2 regions of the Pelotomaculum sp. PtaB.Bin117 genome follow, and region 1 is predicted to be linked to the other one. Evidence: a T-box and tRNA genes for the amino acid it is inferred to sense, from the RefSeq annotation. Region 1 holds a T-box; the other holds one or more tRNA genes.
What was found. A T-box is a leader RNA that pairs with one kind of tRNA and senses whether it is charged. The one in region 1 lies ahead of thrS (threonine--tRNA ligase), so its partner is inferred to be a tRNA-Thr.
Positions count from the first base shown of each region.

Region 2: it has a tRNA-Thr gene. The T-box ahead of thrS (threonine--tRNA ligase) is inferred to sense a tRNA for this amino acid. The anticodon was not compared.

Region 1 is NZ_MVQM01000113.1:13,250-23,913, reverse strand. It holds gene A4E54_RS07655 (zinc metalloprotease HtpX) at 1-477, shown strand, start outside; gene ytxC (putative sporulation protein YtxC) at 481-1,422, shown strand; T-box leader at 1,515-1,716, shown strand; gene thrS (threonine--tRNA ligase) at 1,775-3,697, shown strand; gene A4E54_RS07640 (DUF3231 family protein) at 3,962-4,981, opposite strand; gene A4E54_RS07635 (hypothetical protein) at 5,267-6,196, shown strand; tRNA gene A4E54_RS07630 (tRNA-Ala) at 6,530-6,605, opposite strand; gene A4E54_RS07625 (class I SAM-dependent methyltransferase) at 6,682-7,413, opposite strand; gene A4E54_RS07620 (universal stress protein) at 7,829-8,251, shown strand; gene A4E54_RS07615 (mannosyltransferase family protein) at 8,392-9,495, opposite strand; gene A4E54_RS07610 (GtrA family protein) at 9,499-9,927, opposite strand; gene A4E54_RS07605 (DUF378 domain-containing protein) at 10,194-10,418, shown strand; gene A4E54_RS07600 (hypothetical protein) at 10,536-10,664, shown strand, end outside.
Region 2 is NZ_MVQM01000151.1:20,624-41,969, reverse strand. It holds gene A4E54_RS11220 (acetyl-CoA C-acetyltransferase) at 1-400, shown strand, start outside; gene A4E54_RS11215 (3-hydroxybutyryl-CoA dehydrogenase) at 496-1,344, shown strand; gene A4E54_RS11210 (enoyl-CoA hydratase-related protein) at 1,363-2,145, shown strand; gene A4E54_RS11205 (acyl-CoA dehydrogenase family protein) at 2,267-3,424, shown strand; gene A4E54_RS11200 (AAA family ATPase) at 3,837-4,721, shown strand; gene A4E54_RS11195 (vWA domain-containing protein) at 4,728-5,930, shown strand; gene A4E54_RS11190 (vWA domain-containing protein) at 5,966-7,180, shown strand; gene A4E54_RS11185 (protein-L-isoaspartate(D-aspartate) O-methyltransferase) at 7,192-7,878, opposite strand; gene A4E54_RS11180 (GNAT family N-acetyltransferase) at 7,964-9,049, opposite strand; gene A4E54_RS11175 (HlyD family secretion protein) at 9,335-10,318, shown strand; gene A4E54_RS11170 (ABC transporter ATP-binding protein) at 10,348-11,226, shown strand; gene A4E54_RS11165 (ABC transporter ATP-binding protein) at 11,226-12,143, shown strand; gene A4E54_RS11160 (ABC transporter permease) at 12,144-13,253, shown strand; gene A4E54_RS11155 (TetR/AcrR family transcriptional regulator) at 13,279-13,842, shown strand; gene A4E54_RS11150 (DUF2225 domain-containing protein) at 13,850-15,175, opposite strand; gene A4E54_RS11145 (hypothetical protein) at 15,653-15,889, opposite strand; cyclic di-GMP riboswitch class I at 15,927-16,010, opposite strand; tRNA gene A4E54_RS11140 (tRNA-Thr) at 16,333-16,407, shown strand; gene A4E54_RS11135 (hypothetical protein) at 16,675-16,968, shown strand; gene A4E54_RS11130 (hypothetical protein) at 17,167-17,697, opposite strand; gene A4E54_RS11125 (hypothetical protein) at 18,334-18,483, shown strand; gene A4E54_RS11120 (aminotransferase class V-fold PLP-dependent enzyme) at 18,774-20,123, shown strand; gene A4E54_RS11115 (AbrB/MazE/SpoVT family DNA-binding domain-containing protein) at 20,439-20,693, opposite strand; gene A4E54_RS11110 (ribonuclease HI family protein) at 20,976-21,346, shown strand, end outside.

The DNA.
Region 1 (10,664 bases):
GAAGGCGTTCTGGCGCATGAGCTTTCACATATAAAGAATAAAGATATTTTAATTGGCGCCATTGCGGCCGCCTTTGCCGGCGCGATTACCATGATAGCGAATATAATCCAATGGGGAGCTTTTTTGGGTGGTATGGGCGGCCGCGATGATGACGAGGGTGGCGGCAGCTTTATTGGAGCGCTCTTGTTGGCTGTATTAGCGCCGATAGCGGCCTTGATTATTCAAATGGCGATTTCCCGATCGCGAGAGTATCTGGCCGACCAAACCGGCGCACGCATAGCAGGCAATGCGGAAGGTTTGGCGGACGCTTTGCTTAAATTGGAAAGTGCGGCGCATAGAATTCCGATGCAGGCCAATCCCGCAACGTCGCATCTTTTTATTGTTAATCCATTTTCAGGCGCCTCAATAACCCGTTTATTCAGCACTCATCCACCTGTCGGCGAAAGGGTAAAGCGGCTGGAGAAGTTACGTATTTAATTTATTAAACAAGCATACACTTACGCAAGAGGTGGTGATAGTACGGTTGACCAGATTATTTCTATCGGTTGCACACAGCATGTCGATTTGTTAAAGGCAAAACTAGGCCGGGGATTGAAGCTGTTTGAAAGAAATGGTTTAAAGATAAATTTGGAAGAAAGGTCAGACGGCGAGTTTACTTTTTTTTCCTGTTGCTTGACCGGTTTCCCGGACTACCATCAGCTGAAAGATGATCCGCAAATTATCATAAAAACATATGTGGCGGACATAATATCTGAAATTATTCTGTCTCATTGGGAAGCTTTTTTATTAAAGAACATTATTTGTGAAAATTATTATTATTATGGAGATGAAGAAAAGCGAACAATATATACTTATGCGTTGCAACACATTAACAAGAAAGCAAATGAACCACGTAAATCTGTTTACCGGTTGAACCGGAAAAGCAGGATCCTTAGAAAAGTGCTGGATTACTTAAAACTTAACAACAGCATTGTTATTGACGGTTTTATTCGCTTTAGACTAAAAGAGTATATTAATGAATTAAAGGATGCAACTGATAAAGCGGTAGATGACTTTCTTTTAGAAAGAGAATACAACGAATTTATTCAATTATTAAGATATTTTGTGGAAATTCAAGAGCCTCGCGCTAGCATGATTCATGTATTGATCGATAACGATGGAGCTTTTAAGCTTTATGACGATAAGATGCAACCCGTCAGGAGAGATTATATGGGTGGATTTTTGGTGGACATGATGGACAACGAAATAAATTATGAGGATATATTGGTAAGTGCTCTTGTTACTGTCGCTCCCCAAAGAATTACTTTTCACTGCAGATATAATAAAAGATATTCGGCAACGATAGAAACCATAAAAAAAGTATTTGCCGGCAGGGTCAGTGAATGCTCGGGCTGTGAACTGTGTAATCCCTTGAAAAATTAAATATTGGTATTTCCGGTTTGTTTGATTTGTTGACAAATATCCTGCAAATCAATATAATACTGCTGTAATAATACTGAATGAAACAATATAAGAAACAGGTGTTGATAAGGAAGAGTAGACCTGTCTTGGCCATCAGAGAGAAAGTGTCATTGGCTGCAAGCACTTTTGGGTACTATGGGTTGAAAACCACCTTGGAACCGCCGGCTGAAATTCAAGTAAGCCGCGCCGGAGACAGCCGTTAACTGTCGTGAATAAGATTAAACAGGGTGGAAGCGGGAATACCCCGTCCCTGACGGTTGTCAGAGGCGGGTTTTTCATTTTGTTATAATATGTTTTAGGGGAAGTGTTGATAATGAATGCTGTTAATAATGTAAAGATTGTTTTACCTGATGGAGCAGAGAGAGAATACCCGGCGGGAACAACTCTTTTGGAAATAGCGAAGAGCACTAGCCCCCGCTTGGCTAAAGAGGCTCTTATCGCCAGAGTGAACGGCGAGTTGATGGATTTGGCGACGCCCATGATGACGGATGCTTCCGTTGAGTTTATTTCCTTTGAAGATGAGGCGGGAAAACGGGCTTATCGCCACAGTACCGCGCATATTATGGCGCAAGCGGTGCAAAAGTTGTTTCCCGGTACAAAATTCGCAATCGGGCCGGCTATCGCCGATGGCTATTATTATGACTTTGATACCAGTGAGAATTTTACGCCGGATGATCTGGGGAAAATAGAAAAAGAGATGGAGGCCATAATCAAGGCCGATTATCCGTTTGAACGTTTTGAGCTCTCCCGGGCTCAAGCCCTTGATTTCTTTAAAGAAAAAGGGCAGAAATATAAAGCGGAATTAATTGAAGATCTGCCGCCCGATACTGTGCTCTCATTCTATAGGCAGGGTGATTTTACCGATCTATGCGCGGGCCCGCATGTTCCTTCCACCGGGAGACTGAAATCGGTAAAATTAATGAACGTGGCCGGCGCGTATTGGCGGGGCAATGAGAGAAACAAAATGCTCCAGCGTATTTACGGCACATCTTTTCCGAAAAAATCCATGCTTGAGGAATATCTTTTCCGGATTGAGGAGGCTAAACGGCGTGACCACCGCAAGCTTGGAGCCGAATTGGATTTATTCAGCATCATGGATGAGGGGCCGGGTTTTCCTTTTTTCCATCCCAAAGGTATGATCCTGCGCAACGAGCTGGAGAAATATTGGCGTGAGGAGCATCAAAAGAGGGGTTACCAGGAAATACGCACACCGATTATTCTTAATAGGTCTTTATGGGAGAATTCAGGGCACTGGGACCATTACCGCGAAAATATGTATTTCACGAAGATAGATGAAGGTGATTACGCGGTCAAGCCGATGAATTGTCCCGGCAGTATCCTGATTTATAATAGCAGGCTGCACAGTTACCGCGAACTGCCCATCCGGCTTGCTGAATTGGGCCTGGTGCACCGTCATGAGCTTTCCGGCGTGCTGCACGGTTTGATGCGGGTACGGTGCTTTACTCAAGACGATGCCCATATTTTTATGCTGCCGGAGCAGATTAAAGAAGAAATAATCGGGGTTATCGACTTGGTAAATGATTTTTATAAAGTATTCGGTTTTACCTATTTTGTGGAGTTGTCCACAAAGCCTGAAAAAGCGATGGGATCGGACGAAGTCTGGAACATGGCCACGGATGTGCTGCGCGACGCGCTTGACGCCAGAGGGCTGAAATATAAAGTTAATGAAGGGGACGGAGCGTTTTACGGCCCCAAGATTGATTTTCACCTGGAGGATTCGCTTGGCCGCACCTGGCAGTGCGGCACTATCCAGCTGGACTTTCAGATGCCGGAGAAATTTAACCTGAGCTACGTGGGTGAGGATGGTCAAAAACACCAGCCCGTGATGATCCATAGGGTGGTTTTTGGCAGTATAGAAAGATTTATCGGCATCCTGACAGAACACTTTGCCGGAGCTTTTCCAGCTTGGCTGGCGCCGGTTCAGGCGCGTGTGATTGCCATCACCGACCGGCACGCTGAATATGCCTGCAATGTTGTCAAGCGGTTGGAAGAGGCTGGCATCAGAGTTGAATTGGATACACGTAATGAAAAAGTGAATTATAAAATACGTGAGGCTCAAACCCATAAGATACCTTATATGCTGATTGTCGGGGATAAAGAGATTGCGCGGGACAGCGTTGCCGTGCGGCACCGCGCTAAAGGAGATCTTGGGGCCATGTTGCTCGGTGAATTTGAGGGGAAATTACTGGAAGAAATCAGGACTAAAGAACGTTAACACATACAGGAGGGATGAAAAATTAAATATTTATTAAGCTTCTTGTCAATTATCATTCATGGGCGTTTTAGTGTTTATTATTGGCTGGTATGATAGGTATTCATTTTGTTAAAAATGCGTCAAAAATCCATTACGGTGTGGCACATTTTAAAAGATAATGTTAAAACAGCAGTTATGTTAGCGTGAAAAATAAATTTTCATCACTATTTGTATCTCCGCTCTTGCGGTGAGATGGAGGAGTATTATAAAAAATTATAACAAATTTTATCCGTGCCTAGAAGTAACAACGGGGGGATTATCCAGGGTATGGCGCTGAGTTGTTAACTGTATTAATTTCTGATAATCTTCTACTTCAGTCGATGTAAAATCCCGAAATAGGTTTTTCACATCTTTCCTTATTGCTAGAGAGTAAGCCCTAACATGGTACATTATAGCGATTTGTGCCGCCGTTAACAGCACCCCAAGAATTTCATTGTCACTTAAATTGATTTTACTTACCTGTCCGGGCGGTCCTTGCTCTAATCTGTCAGCAGGGCGTGTCGGAACAGTGAAACCTTCTTTTTTCAGCATCGTTTCAATTTGATCAAGCTGAGGCAGGGCTACTTCAAATAATGCCCGTTTTAAAAGTTTAATTAATTCCTGGTCTTTTGTATTACTTAAATATACCGTAAGGTTGATTACGCTGATGTGCCTAAAGTGAATTTCCTCCCACAATCTGGCTACTTCATCCATATTTAGGCTATTATCTTTTGCAGTAGCGGGAGGAGCCGGTATAAACGTTTGCCTATTTATTGCCAAGTCCATGATCATATCATAGTTCTTCATATTATCGAAAAGCAAATCAGTAAAAACCTTTCGAACAGATTCTCTGGTAATTGCTCCTACAGCCTTGGCATCTTGATTTAACGTAACCTGTCCCCAGGCAATTAAATTGTTAATTATTTCATCATCATTCAACTTTACTTCTTGTCCAACCCCGGGTTTACCCTGTAAGAGCTTTGAGGCCGGGCGCACTGGCACTGTGAAACCTTCTTTTTTTAGAATTTTTTCTAATAGGTTGATACGTTTCATGTAAGTTTCTTTTACCAGAGATTCTAAAAGAAAATGGATTTCGCTTTCCTCTGTATTCATTAAGTATGTTTCCGCAACGGAAACCAGCCCATAGCCTGCCGTTAAACCCTCCCACAGAAAATATATTTCGCCGGCGTGAAAAGGTTTATTATTCTCTGATTTGGTTAATGGAATTATCTTGGAAAAAGAGGGTAATATTGAGAGTATGTTCAATCCTGCTGACCTCCGGTAGTTTTTTATTACAGTTATAATAAGCAAATCAGGAGGAATTATGTATATGAATGGCCTGAAGGTCTATAAATAATTGTTGCACAGTACAAAGACTTTAGAAATACCCCTTCATGGAGAAGAGGAACGGGAAAAGCTAATTTTACATTATTCCAATGATCTTCCGATAAAAATTGATACCACGGAACTTTTTTTATTATTTATCATCTAATATACAAAGGTAATCTGCCTGAAAGAAGTTCACGGAGGAATTTTTCAAGAGGCAATTGTATGAAAAAAACATTTTTGTTTGCGCTTACCATGTTGTTAAGTGTTTCTCTGTTTGGTTGCACAAGTTTAAGGAACAATGCTCAATTGAATAAAGAAGGACAATCCCAAGAGACACAGCAACAAACCGATGCAAGTGATGAGGCGGCAGTTACGAGCCTGGTTGAGGATTTCGGCAGTAAACTCCAAACCGTCTCGCTTTTAGCCCCTAAAGATATAGTGAATAAGAGTATCCAGGAGAACTACGGCGGTTTTGTAACCCCCGCACTTCTTGCAGAATGGCAAAGCGATCCTCAAAATGCTCCAGGTAGGCTGACTTCAAGTCCATGGCCGGATCACATAAAAATTGAGACCATTAAGAAATTATCAGAATATGAGTATGAAGTTGAAGGCGAGATAATTGAAATAACAAGCACGGAAAAAGTGAACGGCGGGGTTGCCGCACAGCGGCAAATTACACTCAAGATAAAGAAAACCGGGGAGCGATGGCTTATTGACGCAGCCACCCTCGGAGTCTACGAGGAAGCAAACTCAATCGTATATAGAAATACCCATTATGGTTTTGATTTTTCCTTGCCGGAGAGTTGGAAAGGTTATTCGATTGTAGCTGGTAAATGGGAGGGTAACGCTTTCAAAGGCCCACAATCCGGCAAGATTATTGAAACTGGCCCGATGATTTCCATCAGACATCCTGATTGGACTTCTCAAAATCCTCGACAGGATATTCCCATTATGATATTTACTCTTGCTCAGTGGAACATGCTTCAACAGGACGAATTCCACATTGGTGCAGCGCCTATCAATCCGAGCGAACTTGGTCGCAACACAAGTTACGTTTTTGCGCTTCCCGCACGATATAACTATGCATTTCCACCAGGATATGAAGAAGTGGAAAATATTTTAAAAAGTAATCCTCTTCAGGCAAATGAATAAACAAAGAAATATCCACTGTGACGACGATTCTGAAAAAACCAGCAGGCGGGAGTCTGAAAATTATTTCTGAAACGATTGGGACACAGCAGGTAAAAACAACCGGAGATATATTTACAGCCACGTTTCGGTAGAAATGCAACGCGATCTTGCTATGCAATTGGACGATTTTATATTTGAAGAAAATTTACTGAAATAAAAAAATACCGGAAATAATCCCGTAGTGAAACTTTATACCATGGTGTTCAGTATAGTTCAGAACAATCCCTGATTTGCAATTGATTTGCAAAACGGGGTTTTGGCTAATCACCAAACCCCGTAATCCCGCATGAATATTGGTGGAGATAAGCGGGATCGAACCGCTGACCTCCTGAATGCCATTCAGGCGCTCTCCCAGCTGAGCTATATCCCCACGTTTTTAATATTTAGTTTATTTGACATATTACTAATATAGTTTATCATTTTTTTTAACTATGGTCAAGCAATACTTATGATTTTCTCATAAGAAAGGTACCAAATCCTAGATATTTTTTATGTGTTTGGATTAACCGCATATATTTATACATCACCTTACTGACTTCTCGGTTTGAGCTCATTCCTTGCGATACTACTTGGTAAGGGTCCGGATGCAGTATGTTCCTAATATTATCAAAAAAACCCGGGAAATTATTTCGATGTGCTTTAACTGGTAAAAATCCGGAATTATGAAATACTTCCAGCCACTCTTCAAAAGAAGGTATTTGGGGTAAATTGCAAGCGGCTTGAATTTGTTCCCGCGCTATCCGGGGTATTGATTTGTTTGCGAACATCTCAATGCAAATCAATATCCCTTCTTTCTTTAATATTCTATTACACTCTCGCAATACAGTAGCAGCCGGCAAAAATATTAGTACCGATTCAATTAAGATCAAGTCGATAACTTTACTTTTGAATGGTGTTTCTCCAGCGTCACAATGCACAAACTGTACCTGCACACCTTCTTGCGTTGCCCTGTAGTTGGCCTTTTCCAACATTTCTTTAGAGTTGTCCAGGGCAAAAACATATGCGCCTGAACTTTTCGCTATATGGCAAGCGGTTCGACCTGTACCACACCCGATATCAAGAACAATATCTTCAACTGATAGACTAACCTGATTAAGTACATTTAGAGTGTGGTAGAACCCTCCCGGATGTAAGCTGCCTGTTCCCAAAGCCGTAACTGCGTCAAGATAAGTTGTCATGTACGTTACCACACTTTACTTTGGATGATTTAATAATAACCCTTTACGAATTCTATATATACTATGTGGATGGTTGGCCGGGGGTTCCACATGATAACTGGCATGCTTTAATAATTCAATATTAATAATTTGTATCCAGCAACTTTATAATGCTCCCATATGCGTCGAATCGATGAGAGCCATACGGCTCACCCCGCCAGGGTTATCGAACCATCACCTTGAATTTTCATCTGCTGATTAACCGAAAAAAGATACGCCGGATGAATCGTGACATGGCATTTACACCAGTTCATGGGAGATTTGACGCTTACATTAAGATTAAATTATAATAAAATAAATAATAGTAGTTAACTGTATGATATTATCTCATTGCAATCAGTAAGGATCAGAGCAATATAACAAGGGGTGTTTGTATATGATCAAAATATTAGTACCAGTTGATGGATCTGCTGGTTCCGACAAAGCAGTTCGTTTTGCGATTTTTCTTGCAGAAGGAAAGAATAAAGAAATTATTCTAATAAATGTCCAACCCAGCTATAATACACCCAATATAAAGCGTTTTTTTAGTCAAGAACAAATCCGTTCTTTTCAAGAAGAATTAAGCAAAGAGGTGTTAGATCACACACTCGAAATCACAAATAGTTTTTCCATTCCTGTTCGCACCGTTATTAGAATCGGAGACCCCGGTAAAGAGATCTGTGCGGAAGCAGAAGAAAGCTCTATCGACTTCATTGTGATGGGCTATAGAGGATTAGGAGCCGTTAAACGAGCAATTATGGGGAGTGTGGCTACCCATGTACTCCATGAGACAACTTGTCCAGTGATGATCGTTCCATAAGGGAGCAAGGAAATAACTTGCAAAATCATTTCCGTGTCTTCTTGAGAACGGGGTCATTATAGGATATCTCTTCCTGCCACTTCTGGCAGCCATATAGTAAAATAACATGTGCTTGGGTAATTAACCATCCTTCTTGGGTGTTAACTGATCCAGTGCCCAGCGGCAAAAAGAATACCTACTGCTGAGAAAACCAGGATGGAAATGACCGAATATACGTGAGTCAAGCCATTTTTACAGAGCAGGCGGGCCAGGGCGATATACCCCGGAAACAAAACCAGTATATAACGGGGCATACCAAGGGGCAGGTTATCTACCACGGAAGAAAACGGAATTAAGAATCCCAGTGTCAGGAAAATCAATTGTGGCTTGTCCTCTAAATATTTAAAACTTTTTATGATTAAGTAAAGGAATAAAAATGCCATTCCCGATTCAAAAAGATTATAAAAATTACTATCAGAGAAAAAAATATTCAGGTTCAGAAATTGGCCCGCACCCGGGTATGCGAAGTGGCGGTATCCCCAAAACTCGGTGTTTAATGAATGGGAAAAAGCCAGCGGATCCCCGGCATACTTCCATAAGACAAGCATAAAGATAGACAGTGACGCTGGTATTAATAGGAGTGGTATTGTTTTTTTCAATATTATTCTTTTATTGTTTTCATGATATTGCATGTACAAAAAGACAAAAAACAAGACTATCCCAATATTCCGGGAGAGTGCCGCGCAACTGCCCAGGAGAACTGCCCATGGCCAACGCCCCCGCCGGGCGAAATAAAAAGAAGCCAGGGCAAAAGCCAGAAATAAGGATTCAGAATAAATGGAGGTAAAAAAAATGGCGGTAGGAAAGAACAACATTATAAAAACTGTCATTGCGGCGGTCTTTTGGTCAAAATCTTCTTTAGCAATAATATAAAGGAAGTAACATGCTATAAAAAGCGCAATATTGGTAATTAAAAAACCGGCTATTATTCCGTTTCCAACAACATAAGTGAGCAGGCGGATTAGAAAGGGAAGCATGGGAAAAAAAGGGGCACTGTCAAAATCATAACCTTGTCCGGCTATTCTTAAGAACCAACCGGCGTCCCAATGAAGCAAAGAGTCAAAAATAACGTTGGGATGAAGTCCATCAGAGTTTGCGGGGAGAAATGCGTTTAAGACATCTCGGGTTAACCAAATTAAAAAAATAATATAAATCTTATTGAGAAAATAGAGATAACCAACACGTGTAAAATCTTCTTTTGACACGACTTAACCCCCGGTTGTTTTGGGCACCATTTTGCTTTTGCGGAAAACCCATAATTTACTAAGGATGAAATTAAAGCCAAACGAAATAGCGGTAGCTAAAAAAAGCGTTATAATCTTCGAATCGTAATAATGCAGCAGTACATATAAAGAAGTACTGTTTATTCCAAGACCTAGCGCGTTGACCACGGTGAATTTGAGAAACCTGTATTTTTCGTTTTCTTCCGGGCTTGTTTTAAATGTCCAGCAGCGGTTGAGAAAAAAGCTGTTGACGATACCGCAAAAATAACTAAAACCTTTTACCGCGGTATAAAAAAAGATACTGTCGATAGGGAATATTTTTATTACCGTAAAATAAACAACCCAATCAATAAACGTGTTTAAACATCCTACCACGGCAAACTTGCATAATTGCCTGACACTCTCGTTCATCATTATCTCACCTTTGTACTGTTAAGTGATTTTTTTACATAAATCTACGCAGTATTTTATATTAATACCGGTCTCACAAATATAGTGACACCATAAGTGACACCATATATTACCTTCGACGCTAACGCCCTTGCATCCTTCTTTGTAACACAAGTAAAAATACTTTTTTCTTTAAGTTTAATTTCTTTGGATATTTTTATGCAAGGAAAGAATAACTTTTTTTATTTTTTAGCATAATAAATATATCTTAATAACAGGAGGCGTGTTAAATGGAATGGTTGTCAAAGACAGCTTTAGTGCTTGTTATCATTGGAGCTTTGAACTGGCTGCTGGTAGGGCTGTTTCAATGGGACCTGATCACGGCTTTATTCGGGGGAGACACGGTTAGGGCATCGTCCGACTTTAGCAGGGTAATTTATACATTGGTTGGACTCGCCGGCCTATATTCCATATCATTTTTCTTCAGAGAAAATGCGGCAGTTAAGAATAAGTAATTCTAAAATCTAACCATAAAAAACTGTTTCTGTTAAATACTGATTAAGTGGATTGTTTGAGGTTAATAATATAATATTATGGCAGCTAATAATAGAATAACAAGGAGGTAGGCGGTAATGATTCCACGTAAGAAAAATCACGGGCAAACCCCTGATCCTGTTACTTCCCCTGCTGATGAAGAATGTGATATTTGCCAGGAAATAGAAGAAGATTGCTGCGCTGATGCATTTGTTTCAAAAAATGAT
Region 2 (21,346 bases), on a different contig from region 1:
TGAAAAAGCGAAAGAACTGGGACTAAAACCCATGGCTGTGATCAAATCCTTTGCCACCGCGGGCGTGGACCCCGCCTATATGGGCACCGGGCCAATTCCCGCCAGCAAGAAGGCGATGGCCAAGGCCGGACTTACCGTGGCCGACTTTGACGTGATCGAAGCTAACGAGGCGTTTGCATCGCAGGCCCTAACCTGCATCCGTGCTCTGGATCTGCCGATGGACAAGGTGAATTTTAACGGCGGCGCTATCGCCATCGGCCACCCAATCGGCGCCAGCGGTGCGCGAATCCTGACGACCCTGCTTTACGAGTTAAAGAAGCGGAACGGACGTTACGGCCTTGCCACCATGTGCATCGGCGGCGGCCAGGGCGTGGCGATGACCGTGGAAAATATTAAATAAATTGTCCGGTTGAGATTAACCATGGAAAGAAATTAAACCCTCATTGTTGTTATAAGGCCATGATCCGATGGATGAGGGTTTGGAAGGAGTATCATATGGAAATTAAGAAAATTATGGTTATCGGCGCCGGCCAGATGGGTTCAGGCATTGCTCAGGTATCGATCGCTGCCGGTTATGATGTGGTTCTTAATGATATCAATGACACGTTTGTTAACAAAGGCATTGGTTTGATAGACAAAAACCTGTCAAAGGATGTCAGCAAAGGGCGTCTTGATGAAGCGGCCAAAGCAGCCTTAATGGCAAAAATTACCCCGTCCATCAGCCTGCAGGACGCGAAGGACGTCGACTTGGTGATTGAGGCGGCTATTGAGAATATGGAAATCAAAGGCAAGATCTTTAAGGAACTTGATGAAGTATGCAAGCCTGAAGCGATTCTTGCTACAAACACCTCCTCGCTGCCCATCACCGAAGTAGCTGCTGTTACTAAACGGCCGGACAAAGTGATTGGTATGCACTTTATGAATCCTGTTCCCGTGATGAAGTTGGTAGAAGTCATCCGGGGCCTGGCAACATCCGATGAAACTTATGAGCTCGTTAAGACTGCCAGCGAAAAAATGGGTAAGGTTCCTGCGGAAGTGAACGACGCTCCCGGTTTTGCGGTAAACCGCATTCTCATACCGATGATCAATGAAGCGATATACTGTCTCCATGAAGGCGTCGCTTCGCCGGAAGCGATTGACCAGGTGATGAAGCTGGGCGCGAACCACCCGATGGGCCCGCTTGCTCTCGGTGACCTGATTGGCCTGGACACCTGCCTGTCAATCATGGAAGTATTATACCGCGGCCTCGGCGATCCCAAGTACCGCCCGTGCCCGCTCCTGCGCAAATACGTGGCTGCCGGCTGGCTTGGCCGTAAGACTGGCAGAGGGTTTTACCAGTACTAACGCGACGGGGGTGTAAAAATGGCGTGGAATAATATTCTGGTGGATTTTGATAACGAGATTGCGGTGGTGAGCATCAACCGTCCCAAAGCACTGAACGCGCTCGATCATCAGACCATCGCGGAGTTGGGCGAAGCCATGGCTGAATTAGCCGCTAACCAGTCGGTAAAGGTAATTATTTTAACCGGTGCCGGTGAAAAAGCTTTTGTAGCGGGCGCCGACATCGCCTACATGTTATCCCTGACTCCCATGCAGGCACAGGAATTCAGCCGTCATGGCCAAAAAGTATTCAGCCAGATTGAGAACATGCCGAAACCGGTGATAGCCGCGGTAAACGGCTTTGCCCTTGGCGGCGGCTGCGAACTGAGCATGGCCTGCGACATCCGCGTGGCCTCCGAGAAGGCCAAGTTCGGCCAGCCGGAAGTAAGTCTCGGTATCATGGCCGGCTTCGGCGGCACTCAGCGCCTGGCGCGGCTGGTGAACCCCGGTGTCGCCAAAGAGATACTCTTTACCGGCGATATTTACGATGCTCAGGCTGCGCTGAGGTTTGGCCTGGTCAGCAAGGTTGTGCCGGCCGATGAGTTGATGGATGTCTGCAAGAAGATGGCTAAACGCATTGCCTCAATGGGTCCGGTCGGCGTAAGGTTTACCAAAGAAGCTATTAACCAGGGCCTGGATATGGATCAGGAAAAGGCCTTTAATATTGAAGCCGACCTTTTCGGCGTGATTTTCTCAACTGCCGACCAAAAAGAAGGTATGAGCGCCTTTTTAGAGAAACGTAAAGTGGAGTTTAAAGGCGAGTAGTTTATGCTGTTTTTGCAGCTAAATAATCCAGATGTTTTTGGTGGTTTCTGCCCGTGAATAGCTAATGGGCTATAGAAATCACCATTTGCACCAATATAATTTAATACTAGGAGGGAATAGAATGGATTTTGGGTTGACAGAAGAACAAAAAATGGTACAGGATATGGCCCGCAACTTTGCGGAAAAGGAAATCGCTCCTTACGTTGAAGAGGATGAAAAGAACCATTACTATCGCAGAGAGATTTTAACCAAAATGGGTGAACTGGGCCTGCTGGGCTGGAGCATTCCGGAAGAATACGGCGGAAACGGCATGGGCTGGATGGAAGGCGTTATCGCCCTGTATGAAATAGCCAAGGTCCATACATCCTGGAGACTTTCCATCAGCGGCAACTGCTGGGGTCCGGCCATGACCATTAATGAATACGGCACCGAAGAACAAAAACAGAAATGGATCCCCAAACTGCTGGATGGAACATGGGCGGGAAGCTTTGCCATCACCGAGCCCAACACAGGTTCCGACGTGGCCAGCATGAAGTGCTTTGCCGAAGATAAGGGCGACCACTGGCTGATCAACGGCACCAAGACTTGGATTTCCGGCGGGCACACTTCCGATATCGGACTGCTCTATGCTGTCACTGAAAAAGGCAAAGGTGTTAAAGGGATGTCCTGCTTCGTTATTGACTATAACAACACCCCCGGCGTTCAAAGAATTCCTATGGAAGACAAAGTCGGTATGTATGCTGCTCCGACCTCGGAACTGATTTTCGAGGATGCAGTGGTTCCCAAAGAAAATCTGTTGGGCGGATTAAACAAAGGCTTCTTCATTTGCATGTGGCAGCTTAACAACACCCGCATGGGTTGTGCCGTTGGCGGCGCGGCTCTTTCCAGGGCGTGCCTGGATGGCTGCATTCAATATGCCAACGACCGCTTCCAGTTCGGCGTGCCGATCGGCAAACACCAGATGGTTCAGCAGCAGATTGCTGAAATGATCTTGGAAGATGAGGCGGCCAAGCAACTCGTTTACCGCGCCGCGTGGTTAAAAGACAACAAATTACCCAGCCAGAAGGCGACTTCCACCGCCAAGCTGGCAGGCTGCCTGGCATCTGTGCATGCCGCCAACCTGGCCATGAAAATCTACGGCTCATACGGGTATTCCAATGAGTATCCTTGCGGCAGATGGCTCCGCGACTGCAAACAGTTCGAGACCCTGGAGGGAACCTCCAACATGCATATGCAGATCATCGCCAACATTGAGCTTGGTTTCGCGCCCGACCGCTAGAATCAAAAGGGTTCTTAACGGCTAACCAGTAGGACCGAAATCACACTAGTCATAATATAGCGGCCACCCTTTTTATGATTGCCGGTTTAGTATTCACAGCTAGCGGCAGTCATAAGAAAGTGGCCTTTTTATTTGCGCATAGCGCTTGTATCTGATTCATTTACATGATAATCTAAAAACGATATAATGTTCGTAAATAATCAGGATGCAAAAGAGAGAATCTTTATTATGCCCGAATATTCTGAAATCCGTCTGCGGAATTCTAAATACATGGGCAACCAATATTGATAGCTAAGATAATTTTATGATAAATTGTTATTGTTGGCGGCGCGGTAATATTAGTTGCCTTGCGGCCAGTAAAAGAATAGTATAAAAAGAAAAAGAGTATGTTAAATTTATGGGGGGGGAATATATGCAAAAAAAATTGCAAGAATTCAGAGGTACGGCGAATTATATTGCCTCTGAAGATCTAATGAACAGTGTAAACGTATCCAGGGCGCTCGGCAGGCCTTTATTAATTAAAGGGGAACCGGGCACCGGCAAGACCATGCTGGCCCGGAGCATATCCGAGGGATTGGGTCAACAGCTCATTATCTGGAATATTAAATCAACAACCAAGGCTCAGGACGGCCTGTATATCTATGATACGGTTCAAAGGCTCTATGACAGCCAGTTCGGGGAACACGACGTTTCCGACATCAGCCGGTATATCCGGTTAGGGAAATTAGGCGAGGCGTTTGAATCCGATGAACCGGTTGTGCTGCTGATAGATGAGATCGACAAGGCCGACCTGGAATTTCCGAACGACTTGCTCTGGGAATTGGACATGATGAGCTTTTTTATCCCCGAAACCGGGGTGACAATCACGGCAAAACACCGGCCGGCTGTGATTATTACCAGCAACGCCGAGAAAGAACTGCCGGACGCGTTTTTGAGAAGGTGTATTTTTCATTACATTTCTTTCCCGGATCCGGAGATGATGAAGGAAATCGTTAGAGTGCATCATCCCGACCTGGAAGACCGGTTGATTGGTGAAGCGATGGAAGCGTTTTACTGGATCAGGAGCCTGAGCGGGCTGCAAAAGAAGCCGAGCACCAGTGAGCTGATTGACTGGGTGCAGGCTCTGGCCGTGGGCGGGATTAGCCTGGATAAGATTCGCAAGGAAATACCCCTTTTGGGAGTTTTAATCAAGAAGAACCAGGACTTCGATATTATCTTGAAGAGACTGAGCACCCATGGGGGCGGCCAGGGCTCTTCAAAAACAAAACCAAGCATTCAAACCATATGGAGGGGATGATACCCCTTGTTTGTTAACTTTTTTTATGAACTGAAAAGAACCGGGGTGCCGGTTTCCCTGACAGAGTGGATGACTTTGATGGAAGCTTTGAGCAAGGGGCTCGCTTTTTCCAGTTTGAGCGGGTTTTACCACCTGGCCAGAGCGGTGCTGGTTAAAAGTGAATCCCATTTCGACAGTTACGACATTGCTTTCCAGAACTACTTTAAGGGTATTGAAACGCCGGTGGATGTGCTGGAGCAGGCTATGGAATGGCTAAAGGACGCTTTGCCGCCGTACATGATATCACCGGAAGAACGCAAGCTTTTTCAAGAGTGGGATTTGGATAAATTGCGCCGCGAACTGGACGAAAGGTTAAGAACACAGGACGGACAGCACCACGGAGGCTCCAAGTGGATCGGCACGGGCGGGCGTTCGCCGTTCGGTTATGGCGGCTATCATCCGGCCGGGGTGCGCATCGGCGGCGAGTCGCTCAATCACTCGGCCGTTAAAGTGGCTGCTGAAAGGCGCTACCGGGGATACCGCGGCGATGAAACTCTCGGGGTCAGGCAGTTTGAAGTGGCGTTGCGCAAACTTCGCCAACTTACCAGCCGCACTGAGGGCGAAAAAGACGTGCTGGATCTGGACGGCACTATCGACGCTACCTGCCGGAACGCCGGCAGGCTGGAACTGGTTTGGGACCGCTCCCGCAAGAACACCATGAAAGTTGTTGTGGTGATGGACTCGGGAGGATCAATGGATCCTTACATTGACCTATGCAGCCAGCTGTTTTCAGCGGTTAACCGGTCAACCCATTTTAAAGATTTAAAATTTTATTATTTCCATAACTGCATTTATGCGAACATCTATACCCACCCGGCGTGTGTTTCCCGGTATGCAGTCAATACCTACGATTTTATGCGCGATCTTGACCCGGAATACCGGTTAATCATTGTAGGTGACGCCAGCATGGCGCCCAGCGAGTTGACCATGGTCGGCGGAGCTATTGACTGGGCGGAAATGGATAACGAGCCGGGGCTGCTTTGGCTGGAAAGGATAACCAAGCACTTTCCGCATGCTGTGTGGCTGAATCCGATTCCAGTCCAGTGGTGGGAGCCGCGTTTGTATTATGGAGCATACACCATCAGTTTAGTCAGAAAACTGTTTCCCATGTTTGAGCTGACCCTGGACGGGTTGGAGCAGGCGATAAAGAGTCTTAAAGCAAGGTTCTGATGAAAATTAATCGAACATTACGGTGGTGATGCTCCGTGTTTGTTAATTTTTTTTATGAACTGAAAAGGGCCGGAGTGCCGGTTTCCCTAACAGAGTGGATCACCCTGATGGAAGCGCTGAGCAAGGGGCTGGCCTTTTCCAGTTTGAGAGGGTTCTATTATCTGGCCCGGGCGGTGCTGGTGAAGAGCGAAGTCCATTTTGACAATTACGACATGGCGTTCCAAAATTACTTTCAAGGTGTCGAAACAGCCGAAAAGGTTCTTGAACAAGCTTTGGGATGGTTGGAAGAAGAACAGCCGCCTTTGTTGATATCGCTGGAGGAGGAGGAGAAGGAGCTATTCCGTGATTGGGATGTAAAAAAGCTGCGCCAGACATTGGATGAAAAGTTGAAAACGCAGGACGAGAAACGCCTGGGCGGCTCCAGCCTGGCCGGCACGGGCGGCGGTTCGCGGCTCGGACATAGCGGTTTCAATCCCAAAGGTGGAGTACGCCTTGGCGGTGCTTCCGGCGGCAGCTCGGCTGTTAAGGTGGCGGGCGGGCGGCATTACCGGGGATACCGCAGCGATGTAATCATTGGCGTAAGACAATTTGAGGCCGCTTTGCGTATTCTCAGCCAGTTGACTACCCGTCATGAAGGTCTAAAGAGCGAGTTGGATTTAAACGGCACCGTTAATGCCACCTGCCGGAATGCCGGCAGGCTGAAGCTTGTCTGGGACCGCCCGCGCAAGAACAAAATGAAAGTAGTGCTATTGATGGATTCCGGCGGGTCGATGGATCCTTACATCGACCTTTGCAGCAAGTTGTTCAGCGCGGTCAAGCGCTCAACTCACTTAAAAGATTTAAAAGTTTATTATTTTCATAACTGCGTTTATCAAGATATTTACTTAAGGCCGGCCTGTGTTTGGAGCAATGCCGTAAAAACATATGATGTGCTGCTGCATAACCTCGATCCGGATTACCGGCTGATCATAGTCGGTGACGCCAGCATGGCTCCGGGTGAATTGACCATGGCAAACGGGGCTATTGACTGGGAATCTGTGAATAACGAGTCCGGGCTGGTCTGGCTGGAGCGTTTGGTTAGGCATTTCAAACACGCTGTTTGGCTCAACCCGATACCGGCACAAGGGTGGGATGAGCGTATGAATTACCGTGCGCATACCATAAATATGGTTCGTGAATTGTTTCCCATGTTCGAGTTGTCGTTGAGCGGGCTGCAGCAGGCGGTAAAACGGCTCAAGGTCTGTGTTTGATTATATTGTTGTCAAGGTTTGTTTCCGTTCCAGCCTTCTTCACCAACAAGCGGAACGAAACGCACTCCACCCAAGTTTTCCCGGTCGAAGCTGCCGTCTGGTTTTTTCTCCAGACGCAGCAACTCCTGGTGATGTCTATCCCCTACCGGAACCACCAGACAACCGCCGGCTTTCAGTTGGTTGCCCAGGGATTCAGGAATAACCGGCGCTCCCGCCGCCACCAAGATCCCGTCAAAGGGTGCTTTTCCGGTCCAGCCTTTTGAACCGTCACCTATGCGGACAATTATATTCTCGTACTTTAAAGTCTGAAAACGTGATTGAGCTTGTCCGGCCAGGTTTTTATGGCGCTCAATAGTATATACTTTGGACACGATGCGCGACAATACTGCCGCCGCGTATCCGGATCCGGTGCCAATTTCCAAAACTGCATCCGCCGGGTCCGGCCTCAGGGCCTCAGCCATTAAGGCGACTATATACGGCTGGCTGATAGTTTGTCCTTCATCGATGGGAAGCGCACAATCAGCATAAGCATAGGCCTGTAGTTGTTCAGAAACGAAAAGGTGACGTGGTACCTCAAGCATGCTCGACAGGACAGCTTCATTGGAAATGCCGTAGGGAATAAGCTGCTTTTCCACCATTCGCCTCCGTTCCTCCGCCCGGTCACCGGCAATGTTGTGGCTGTTTTGCGGGAAATCCATAATGATTCTCCTTTGTAACGAATATTGATTCGGATAATGACTTAAATATTTCCACCCGGCAGAATTAATAATACTAGGGATAATCTTAATAATCAATTGAGCTTAATTCATCGGTTTGAGCTTGATAAACGCGATAAGTCCTCTCGTTTTGATTATTCCCCAGGCGCTTAATAATATGGTTCATCATCAGGTTGTTTTCGGCAACCTGAGATAATTCAATTGTGGATATCCCTTTGCCGCGGGCCCGCCGGATAAATTCCAGGATGAGTGCCGCTTCCAGCCCTTTTAAACGGTGCTCGGGCAGGACAGCCAGGACTGCCAGCCGTAAGCTGGGCCGGCTGAATAACGCGGGCAAGGATTGTTTAATTATTGGATAAATAGCTAAACAAATGCCCGCGGGTTCTCCGTTTATTTCGGCTATCAAAACCATGCCCCGTTCACAAGCTCCATGAAGTTTTCGCCAGATTGCCGAGCCCTCACTTGCGGAAAGGGGGACGAAACCCCACCCATTGTTCATTGAACCGTTATGAATGTGAGAAAATATTTTACCTTCGTTGTCTATGTCATTAAAATTCACTTCTCTTAAGCGCAGATTTTTAATCCTGCCGGCGGCACGATTTGCCACCTGGAGCAATTTATCCGGCAATGGCCTTCGCAAATTGTAGAAATATGCGAAAAGGTTTATCTCATTTTTAAAACCGCACCCGGTGAGAAGGTTTGCGTAATAAGGAGGATTATAGGGCATGCCGGGATGGTGATGCCCCGTGAAGCCTTCCACCAACAATCCTAAACGTTCATGAGGGGTCAAGTCCACCGGGCCGATTACACGGGACATGCCGTTGTCAGATAACCAGCGCGTTGCCGTTTTAACCAGTGCCGCAGTTACCGTCTGATCGTTCAGCGATTCAAAATAACCAAAAAACCCGGTTTTTTTGACAGGGTAAGCCTTATGTATGCTTGCGGCAATCCTCCCCACCGGGTGTCCGTTCCTTACCGCCAGAAATGGTTGGGCTGTAACCCTGCTAAATAGAGGATCCATAAACTCACAGCTTAAGTGTTTCAGCGGTGGGTAAGAAGGAGCACTGAAAAAGCCACGGTATATCACCCGGGGGAAGGTGTTAAACACCCTCATTTCATCCGGTTCTGAAATCGCGATTACTTCAACAGTCAAAACAGCACCCCCGTGTTTTTGTTAACAGGTTATGCGGTTCTGTGTGACATTGGAACAAATAATTCAGGAGACTTAGAGGAGTGTGAACGGTTCAACTTTTTTACCTTTTTCAAAAATTATTTCTGATTTGTAAGCGTTTTAAATTAAATATAAATTATTGTTGTCAGACAGCCGGACAAGTGGTATATTGAGTACGGGTAAACTAAAATAGTAGTGATAGTTTACCTGTTTTTGAGCAATTTATTTTACCAATTGATTGATTTTTTAGTGAAACGGGGGCAAGGCATGAGAAGGAAAATCACCATAGGGCTTTTGGTAGCTTTGCTTAGCGCCGGCGCTTATTGGGGATACGCCAGGTATGGCAAAAAGCAGCCGGAAGGCCTCCAGGCAAGCGGTACTATTGAGGCGACCAAAGTACAATTATGCGCTAGAGTATCCGGAACCCTCCAAAATATTGCGCTTAATGCCGGCGATCCCGTGCAAAAGGGTCAGCTTGTGGCAGTAGTTGTCCGCAATGACTTGATTGCGCAAAAGGAGAGAGACGCCCTTGGCGTTTTGAAAGCTGAAGCGCAATTGGCTGATTTGACTTCAGGCGCCAGGTGGCAAGAAATAAAAGACGCTGAAATTGCTGTCAACACCGCGCGGACTAATTATGACAAAGCTGATAAAGATTACGGCAGGGCTTTGGCCTTGTTTCAGGCGAGCGCCATTTCCCAATCCGAGATGGATAACGCGGAAACAGCTTTACAGCAAGCTAAAAACCAGGTGGAATCGGCTGAATCAAAGCTTAGCTTGTTAAAGGCCGGCAACCGGCCGGAGCAGATTGAGGCGGCCCGGGCTGAACTTGAGAGAAGCAATGCAATCCTGAAGGCTTCAGAAGCGGCCTTGGAAGATACCCGTGTGCTCAGCCCGGTTGACGGAGTCATATTAACAAAAAATTTTGAAGAGGGTGAATTTATTCAGGCCGGCGCTTCAGTGGCTACCGCTGTCAACCTCGATGATATGTGGATAAAAATTTATTTGCCCACTGATGACCTGCCCAAAATTAAATTAGGTCAGCAGGTTGCTTTCACTGTGAGCGGAAGTGAGGCAAAATATGGGGGAATCATTGAAGAAATTGCCACAAGCGGAGAATATACGCCAAAAACAATTCAGACTAAGAAAGAACGCACCAATATTGTTTACGAGGTTAGAATTAAAATTAATAATGAAAATGGTATATTGAAACCCGGTATGCCTGCTGATGTCATCATTGATGAGGCGAGGTGACGATGATGGATAAAATGAACATTAATAACATAATTGAAACAGAATCGTTAACCAAGGTGTTCGGCGGCCTGGCGGCAGTTAATGAAGTTACTTTAAAAATTGACCGGGGCGATATTTTCGGTCTGGTTGGCCCGGACGGCGCCGGAAAAACTACCCTGCTGCGCATGCTTTGCGGCTTAATCACTCCTTCCCGCGGCAGGATCAGCAGGAACAGCGACAGTTTCGGCTATATGCCTCAAAAATTCAGCCTTTACGGTGATTTGACGATTGCGGAAAATATCAATTTTTTTGGCGCTCTGTACAAAATCGACAGCAAGACAATCCGCCGGCGGGCTGACGAAATACTGGAAATAACCGGTTTAGCCGGTTTTAAATCACGGTTTGCCGACGACCTCTCCGGAGGAATGAAACAAAAACTGGCTCTGACCTGCGCCCTTCTGGCCAAGCCTGCTTTGTTGGTCCTTGATGAGCCGACCTACGGCGTTGACCCGGAATCGCGCAAAGAATTCTGGAAAATTCTATACCAGCTGAATAAAGAAGGAGTCACGATTGTCGTTTCTACGCCATACATGGATGAAGCGGAACTCTGTAAAACAGTTGCTTTAATAAGCAGGGGGATAATTATGTCGACCGGTGATCCCGGCAGTTTGAAAAAGAGTTTCCCGTATGGAATCCTGGAACTGAAGGCAGATGCGCGGGATTTGGATTTTATCAACGACCTCCCGGAAGTGGTTGACGGCGATTTCTACGGCGATAAGTACCATGTGGCTGTATATGAAGTTGAACAGGCAAAAGCCGCCATCATTAATTTGCTTGCAGAAAAGAAGGTGGCCATTCACCACCTGAGACATATACCGCCCTCGATGGAGGATGTCTTCGTAGCCGTGACAAAAGAAGAGGTGGTTTAATGGAATACGTGGTAACCACCTGTGAACTTACCAGAACATTTGGTTCTTTTACCGCTGTCGATAGAATTAATATTAACATCAGGCCGGGTGAAATATACGGCTTTTTAGGACCTAACGGTTCCGGAAAGACGACCACGATGAGAATGCTGTGCGGGCTGTTGGAGCCCACTTCGGGCTCCGGTTCCGTGCTTGGATATGACCTTGCCCGGGAATCAGAAAAAATCAAGCAAAAGATCGGCTATATGTCTCAGAAATTCAGCCTGTACGACGACTTGACCGTTTATGAAAACCTGGTGTTCTACGCGGGAATGTACAGTATCCCATATCACGAGCGCAAAAAAAGGGTTGCTGAAATGATCGAGATGGCCTGGCTGGCCGGCAGGGAGAAGGATTTGCCCGCCAATTTGAGCGGCGGATTAAAACAACGGCTGGCCCTTGGATGCGCGATCATATCCCGCCCGTCCATATTGTTTCTGGACGAGCCTACCAGCGGAGTCAGCCCGACCAGCAGGCGGATGTTTTTTAAAATTATCCAGAAGCTCGCTAATGAAGGAACAACAGTTATGGTTACCACTCATTTTATGGATGAAGCGGAAAGGTGCCACAATATCGCCTTTATTTCCGGGGGAAGACTGATTGCCAACGACACGCCGGACAACTTGAAAAATAATGTAATTGAAGGATGTATGGTCGAAGTGGACCTGCCTGACGCCATGGAGCGGATTGAGGAGCTGGAGTCGCTTCCTTATGTGAAAGAATGCTCCATCCATGGGCCGCTGCTGCATGTGCTGCTTGATTCTGAAGGAAATGTCGCGGTATTTGACCGCTATACAGGGGTAAAAGCCAGGGAGATCACCCCTTCCCTGGAGGATGTGTTCATCTCCCTGGCCAAGCTGCAAAGAAAGCAGGAATCTTAAATGAGCAGAATACTGGCAATTTTGCAGAAAGAATTCTTACAGATGAAAAGGGACCGGTTGACCCTCGGCATGGTTTTCATGCTCCCCCTGGTGCAGTTGCTGCTCTTTGGTTACGCCATTCAAACCGAAGTGAAGCATATATCCACCGTTGTTTTCGACCAGTCCATGTCCATTGAAAGCAGGGACCTCCTGGATTCTTTCAGTTCTTCGGGATACTTTGATATTACCGGCACAGCAAAAGGCTATGCGGAAATAACAAAAATGATTGACAGCGGCAAAGCCAAGGCGGGAATTATTTTCCCGCCCGATTTCGCGGAAAAGCTGAGAAAGGGTGAGACGGCGCCGGTGCAGGTGTTGGTGGACGCCAGTGACAGCATGGTGTCAAATTCTGCTATTGCCGTGGCCAACTCAATCGGGCTTTTGAAATCACAAAAAATCATTATGCAAAAAACAGGCGTGCAAAGCCTTCCTTATGATATCAGGGTGCGCCCCTGGTATAACCCTGACGGCATCACCGCGTATTATATGGTTCCCGCTATTCTTGGCATTATTGTGACCATGACTATGGTGATGATGACCTCCATGGGGATAGTCCGGGAACGTGAAAAGGGCACCCTGGAACAGCTCATGGTCACACCTGTAAAATCATATGAGTTAATGATCGGCAAGGTGATTCCATATATCGCGCTCGGCTACCTGCAGATCACCGTCGCCCTGCTGGTGGGTGGAGTTGTATTTGGGGTGCCCATACGCGGCAGTATATTGCAGCTTTATTTGTTAACACTATTTTTTATTACAGCGTCACTGGGAATCGGCATCTTTATTTCGAATATAGCCAGAAACCAGATGCAGGCTTTTCAAATGTCTTTCTTCGTTTTCCTACCGAGCATCATGCTGTCCGGTTTCATGTTTCCCCGGGAGGCCATGCCCTCAATAATCCAATACATTGGAAATATATTTCCCCTGACCTTTTACCTGACGATTATCAGGGGAATCGTATTAAAAGGAATCGGCTTTCCGTACTTAATTCCCCAGGTTATGTCACTGCTCGTTTTCTCGGTGATTATGATGACGCTGAGTATTATCAAGTTTAAGAAGAAAATTGCATGAAAAATGCGTCCGGGTGGTGTATGGAATGGATTACAAGCAAAGGATCTTGCATGCCTTAAAAGAACTGGCCGCGCAGCGAGGATTCTCCGGCGCCACAATGGATGAGTTGGCAGCGCGAGCCGGAGTAAGTAAAAGGACTATTTACCGTTATTTTAATAGTAAAGAAGAGATAATTGACGCATTGCTGGATGATATTTTAAGTATTTATGAACAAAAAATACTGCAGATGTTGGATTCTTGCGAGAACCCGGTGGAAAAAATGTCAAATATTATAAAAATAGTTCCGCAGATAACCCAAATAATTACCCCGGCGGCTCTTCATGATCTGCACAGGCATTACCCTCATCTCTGGGAAAAAATCGAACGGTTTCGCGCAGAACGAATCCAACAGTTATTTGATGATCTTCTCTTAAGCGATGAATACCGTTGTTTTAAACCCATAAATCCGAAAATATTCACCACAGCATTGATGGCCAGTATCAGGTCGGTGGTTAACCCGGCTTTTATAATAGAAAATAACTTATCCGTGGAAGAAACAATTCAGACCTTATTTACAATTTTTTTATCCGGTATTGTAATGAAGGAATAAACAGGTATCATTCGGAAACGTCTTCATTTAGTTTTTTCTGTTCTTTTCCCTCGCGTAATTTTTGCCGTACATCGGACCATAGTTCCCTGGTCTGGTTAATTACCATTGGAAACATTGATTTTGACGGGTGTCTCAGGACACGGTCCAGCCATTTGGCCGCTTCTCTGTAATTGCCCGAATTCATATTTAACACGCCCAACAAGTATGCCGTATTTATTTCCGACCTGACATTGGAAAAATCCTCACTTTCAAAAGCTATTGAAAGGCTAGTCAAGGCTTTTTCAATATACTTTCGCTCTTGAACTTTTTCATGTTTAAACCTGTAGAGCCAGGCAATTTTTAAAAACAGCATACCCATCAGGGATTTTTTAACAGGTCTGCCCTGGAGGCTGTAGATAGCCAACAGAAAAGTTTCTATGGCTTCTTCCAGAGTACGAACTCCACTATAGTCCTTTAATTTATTCTCTTGCCAGAATGTCATCAGGCGCGATTTTATTTCTTCCGACTGCTCTTTTTTCAGGCGCATGCCAAGTATTTCTTCGTTAAAGGTGAAACCGCAAATGGGACATACAATCATTTCATAAAAAAGCGGATTAATATTTTTGTAGTACTGACAGAAATCATAATCCATTTTCGTAGTTTGAACGTATTTTGACAGAGCTTTCGGTGATTCGAATTTTGAATTGCAAATTGGACAAACAACTTTTTTATTATATAACATTTCTCTCAGGTCAGTATCTTTTTTTACTCTTGGCTTTTCATCTTCCTCCGCAGAATGCTCGACTTCATATAAATGCTGTTCCAATACTCCTGCGAAACCGCTTTCCTCCCTCTCTTCCATACCGGCTCTATCTGCTTTAATGCTATATTCTTTTTTTTCTTCGGCTAGCTGTTCTTGTTGTTCGTCAGTAGCCTGTCCGGGTGTGTTGCCGGCGCTCTGCTTTTGGTCATTGTTCTGAGTAGACAGCTTGCGGTTGGTTTCAATTAATATTTTATTTCGGATATTTGATTGCCGGAGTCTTTTGCTTAAAGTTTCAATAATGGTCACCGCCGCTTTGGGGTTGTTGTCTAGAAACTCCAAAAAATCTTTCCGTTCCAGACTAAAAACTATTGATTTTTCTAATGTCCTTGCGCAGGCCGAGCGATATCCGCCGTCTAGCAGACTCATTTCTCCAAAAATATCTGATGGTTCAAGTGTTTGAATAGCCATTTCCTGCCCGGTGGACGATTTTGAATATATTAAAACCCTTCCTGATATGATTAGGTATAAGCTTGAACCTTGATCTCCCTCAGAAAATATATCTGTGTTTTCTTCAAAACGTTCCAGATGCATTTTTTTAACCAGGTCTTGCAAAGGACAGTTTAAGTTTTGAAAAAAAGATATTTTTTTCAAAATGCTTTCAAGAGCATCCATATAATGTTTTTCACCCGCCTTTGAAATTTCAATTAATATTTTATACTACTAAAATGGTATTTGAAAGGAATTTTTAATTATGATGAAGGCATATATTTCTCTAAACTGAAAAAGCGGGTATATTTATTTCTTATTATATGGATTTTATTGACTTTTTTAGATATTTAAAAAGATTTAAGTGCTTCTGTAAAGGAAATACGATTTAGAAGCAAAAAAAAATTCCCTGTTGTTATGGAAAAAAGGGAATGGTGGGGTAAAACCCCGCAGATGGGTGATTATATTAAAGGAGGTATTAAAAATAATTATAATTATTTTTATTTGTCACACATGGGTAGCATATCCCAATTTTTTAGGACTTCAGTCCTAAAAATAACACATTTTAATAATATTATTAACTTATTTTATAATTGTTGCCTTTACTTCATTTTTTATCCAATCAGTTACTATAACTGTATGGTTTTGTTCACTAGCGCGGGAGAAAAACTTGTTACGTGAATCGTCAAAACCCATCAATAAATAAAGGGCAATGCCAACAGCAAGCATTGGACTGTAATATTTTACTAATATTAATAAAGTTAGTACTAATAAAATGATATTAAGAACGTTTAAGTAAAACATTTTTCCATAACGCATCCGCTAACCCTTCTTTGTGAAAGGAAATACCGGGGTTACTGGTAACCCGGCTATCATGGCAATATGCCTTAGACCCGTGGTTTTGCGTCCATAGTTTTCACTATGTTTGCTCTTTTCAGTTTGCGTCTTTTATATTATTATATAAAGCTGTCTAATATAAGGAAATATGAAAAAAGAACTATTGTTACGGGACTCTGGTCCTGTTTGGCAGTTAACATTCAGATAGCAATAAAATGTTTAAGTTTATAAATGGAATTTATGGGAAATTGCGTAGCAGATCATATTTTATAGCTCTCATTATTATAAGATAGTCAATTCATTAAGAAAGGAATTTGGATAAACTTGTGATTTGAGTAAAGTGAGATTTGAGTAAAGTTGACTTTAACCACTTGTTCAGATAAAATATTAGATACACTAGTTATTAACTGAGAAAGAACTAATTTGCTGATGTGGCTCAGGGGTAGAGCAGCGCACTCGTAATGCGCAGGTCGTGGGTTCAAATCCCACCATCAGCTCCAAATTATACAGCAATGGCAAGGGTTCCGAGGTTGGAAGTCCTTGCCATTAGCTATTAGAAGTCAAAAGTGTGCCAAACATTTTAAAATGAGACTTATCCATGCCTAACAGAACCGAGCAAAACCAAAAGACAGGTGCGCTCCCAACTAATATTTACTTGACTAAACAAAACGCTTTTAATCGTTACTTCAGCAGTTAATGGGCTCATTGATTCGTACCAGAAAATATGCCAGAATGAATAGATAATAAGAGTAGATGAGGTTTTATTTGTGAGTGATCTAATAAATAGGGTTGGTAAGTTTAAAATTCCGAGGGATTTAATTCGCGGCGATAACAATGAAGATTTGCTTAAGCTGTTTGCAAAAACCATAATCATGAGGGCTGAATATAAAATTTCTAAAGATGTAATTGAATATACAGCGCTGTCTCCTTTATTCAGGGTAAAGGAAGCGGCAGAAACAATTCCCGAGTATAGGGTAGAATGTAAAAATATATACTCCGACAATGAAAACGTTGATATTGAAATAATTGCTGAAGAAATAAAGCAGCGCTTTAACGCTTAAGTAAGACTGTAATAAGCCAGGTTTAATAAATTGGCCGTCCGGCAGGGCGGCTTTGGTTTTACCAAAAAAGCAGGCCAGTGAAACGCCGCAGGTATGAATGACGGGTAGCCGGGGGGAGGCTTGCTTGTACAATCTTTTTGTTGAGACGTCGTTTCCGTAACCAGTAATCTGCCGTTGTCAAATCGGAGACGACGTAATTTACTGCACAGTCTTTGTTTTAATCATATCGTCAATGTTTAGGGTGCCGAATATGGTTTTTACTTCAATGTCAAAGTAATTTGCGTTCTCAATAAAACTTTTTGTTTTGTAATTATAACTTCCGAAATAAACTGATGATTTATCTGGTGTTTTGGCTACTGCAAATGCGGAACTAATTTTAATCGTAGCTGGTGTTTCTGGTTTTATTTTAATGGTTCCACATGAAAAGACATTGTTAATTATTATCTTTTCACCTTTGTGCCGAGGTATTACATTTGATAAATCAATTGTGCCTCCACTAAAAGTTAAATTATATTTTTTAGCTGGATTTGTAACTTGAACGGTTTTACTGCTAAAAACAATATCATTATCGGATTCTAAACCGGGGCCATGAGTAAATAATGTGACTCCTAAAAAAACAACGATTATAGAAGTTGAGGCAACAAAGATCGGTATTTTGATTTTGAAAATATAAGGGGCTAAAATTAAAAATCCCAGCATTACCAACAGAATTCCATAAAAATAATTCAATTAACGCACCCCAATATTATTTAAAATAGAGTAAATGCCGCTATAGGAGCGGGTTGCCATCACCGTCGGTTGAGTATGGTGCTTGGCTTGCCAAACACAAGTTTATGAGGCTGTTAAATAGCGGTGAGGAAGTTTGCGCATAGATAATCGTGAACGCCGAATCCATGATGCTATACAAAAAATTTCCAGGACAAAAGGCTATCTGCCTTCTGTTCGGGAGATCCATTTTAAACTGAAAGGACAGGTGTGTAAGCCTGCCCTTTTGTCTTTCTCCACTTGGGTATATGGAGTTTAATTGTTGGTTTAAGCTTGCTATTTGAATTGCAACGTTTTAAATGCAGCCGCCACCACAAATGCCAATACCAAAGACAATCAGGATAAAGATTAAGAAGATGATAAACCCGAAATTACCAAAACCTGCGCCTTCAGCGATAACATCGGACATTAAAAAGAACCTCCTTAGTTTTGTTTTTTACACTATATGAAACAGGTGCTGAATGTGTGAATTATTGTGAATTATAAAGAAACAAATGGTTGGTTCAGCTAAAGAACTTGAAGAAATTGCTAAATAATATTTAAGGGTGTTTAACATCCTTATACGGGTAAGATAGATGTAGTTAAAGGGGGTGAAACAAAATGAAGAAAGCAAACCGAAAGAAAAAGGTGCCAACAATGGCGCCAGGATCTAAAGGTTTATTGGAAAAAGAAGCCAGTAAAGAAGAGATAAAAAAAGGCAATTTTACCAGGGTCACCAATCTTTCATTCGATGAAACAGAGCCCAGTTAAGAAAATAAAGTGATAACAGCCTCCCCGCAAGGAGGCTGTGTCTTCGATACTCTGCTCACCGTCGAGCAAGGTCCCAAAGAGAGTAAAGCCGGCAGTTACTTTTTAATCTAATATATCCATATTATTTCATAAAAATATCCACGGTATGTGACCATCCATATTAACAAATTATTCAGCCACCGCATATATTATAAAAGAGATGGAGTGATTCTTGAAGTATATCTCTATAACCACCGGTCCTAAATGAGTCGGTGGTTATAATTTTGAAAAAATAATCTGGAGGTATTTTCATGCCCCGATCTGTTTACCGGGAACTGGTTGTTGGAGTTAATATTAAAGTTCCACTTCTTAACGGCAGCTGGATTACTTCTATTAATTTGGATAATGCAGCCACCACACCGCCGTTTGTCTGCGCTTTGCAGGAAATTATCCAGTTTGCCCCTATGTATTCCTCCGTTCATCGCGGCGCAGGATATAAATCCCGGCTTTCAACTGAATTGTATGAAAATTCAAGATTAACAATCGCAAACTTTGTTAAGGCAGACCTTAATTATGATACTGTGATTTTCTTGAAGAATACTACGGAAGCAATAAATAAATTATCTCACCGGCTTTATTGCGATAATGAGAAAAGCGTGGTTTTGTCCACAGAAATGGAACACCACTCTAATGATCTTCCCTGGAGAAACAAGCATCATGTTGATTATATAGAAATAGACGATGATGGAAGGCTATGCCTTGATGACTTAGTCTGTAAATTGAATAAATATAAGAACGCTGTAAAATTAGTAGCGGTTACCGGAGCTTCCAATGTCACCGGATATGTCAATCCGATTTACGAAATAGCTGAAATAACCCATAAATATAATGCAAAAATACTTGTTGATGGAGCTCAGCTTGTACCTCATGCTCAAATAGACATGCAGCCTGTCAATTCTCCCGGTCATATTGATTATCTTGCATTTTCAGGACATAAAATGTATGCGCCGTTTGGGACGGGAGTACTGATAGGCCCTAAGGAAACTTTTATGAACGGCGCCCCTGAATATGCCGGAGGCGGCACTGTGCGGACTGTTACCCACACTGACGTGTTATGGGATGACCCGCCCCATAAAGAAGAAGCAGGGACGCCAAATATGATGGGAGCGCTCAGTCTGCAAGCGGCTGTAAAAACATTGAGTATGATCGGTATGCAAAACATTAGTAATTATGAATTAGACTTATGGAATTACACTATAAGTAACCTTAAAAAGATTCCCGGCCTGCAGCTTTATTGTGACACGAATCCCGATAAACCCCGCATAGGAATCGTTTCCTTCAATCTGGACGGGATCCATCATGCTTTGCTGGCTGACATTCTGGCCGGGGAAACCGGTATCTCAGTCCGCAGCGGGTGTTTTTGCGCCCAGCCATATGTGCGGAAGCTATTGAAGATCCAGGAAGAAAAAGAATCATGTATAAGAGGGCATCGCTCCCTCAGCCGTCCTCAAAGCCATCTTCTCAGCCGTCCGGGTATGGTCAGGATTAGCTTTGGGCTATATAATGACTTTGATGAAATTGATATTTTAATTCAGAAACTCCATCACATTGTAGACTATAAAGAATTCTATATTCAAAAAATACATGGCTGTATGATATGAAAAAGGAATAAACATAACAGATTATAGGATGTAACATACTTGTTTTCTAATACATAAATTGTTTTATAAATTTGGGGGGAGAGTGGTTATTTAAATGTCTTTTGTACAATTAGGCGGTTTCTGTGAAATATTATTTTTGGGGGTATTTGTTTTTTTTGCCATGGGTATAGGAAGGTTGCCTAATAATTTTGTCCAGTTAATAGCCTTGTTTATTCTAATAATTATCACGTGGCTGGTAATTCAGGAATAAAAAACCCCACTTAAAAATAGTGGGAAAAAAAAAGCTGCGAAGCACTGGAAATATACTTTCCGGCGTTACACCGCTTTAATATTATCAAATACTTCTTCAACGCATTTCCGGCAGACAATTTTACCCTGATAACTCTGAACTTCAGCAGTGGTGCCGCAGAAAGTACAGGTTGGCTCGTACTTCCTTAAGATTATCTTGTCGAATTCAGTGTAAATCTCAATCGGGTTTTTCTCGTCAATGCCCATAATGCGCCTAATTTCAGCAGGAATGACCACTCTGCCGAGGTCGTCTATTTTCCTGACCAATCCCGTTGCTTTCATTGCTACATGCCTCCCCTTTTTTCGACAAATTATTACATTGATATTATACCAGATGATACCATTGAAAGTAAATACTTTCTGTTAATAATTGTTTAAAAAATTATTCAGTTAATGTAAAGTTCATGTTCTGGATACGTCTGCCCTATCCGCCGTAATATTTGCAGCTATCATAACGTATAGCTGTAAACTTGCTTTGCAAGTGAATTTGTAGTATTCTTCAAGGGATCACCACGACCGGTAAAAACCGGTGGCAGATACCAGTAAAGTCAGGGGTGAATCTTTTTGAAATTATTTGTGAATATTGATGGCGGCAGCCGCGGTAATCCGGGGAATGCGGCTGCCGCGATGGTTATTACTGATGAGGCGGGTCAGGTGCTTGCCACAAAAAGCAAGTTCCTGGGGACTAAGTTAACCAATAATTATGCTGAGTGGAGCGCCTTGGAAGGGGCGGTTGCGGCGCTGATCCATTTGGCCCGGAGGCATGGAAAAATTGAGGCTGAAGTACGGTCGGACAGTGAATTAGTGGTGCGCCAGTTTAATCATCAGTACAAGATTAAAACTCCTGACCTCTTTGAGATAGCCGGACGGGTATGGGAAAATCTTGCGAAAAATCCGAATCTCAAAGTAACCCTGCACCATGTGCCCAGAGAAGA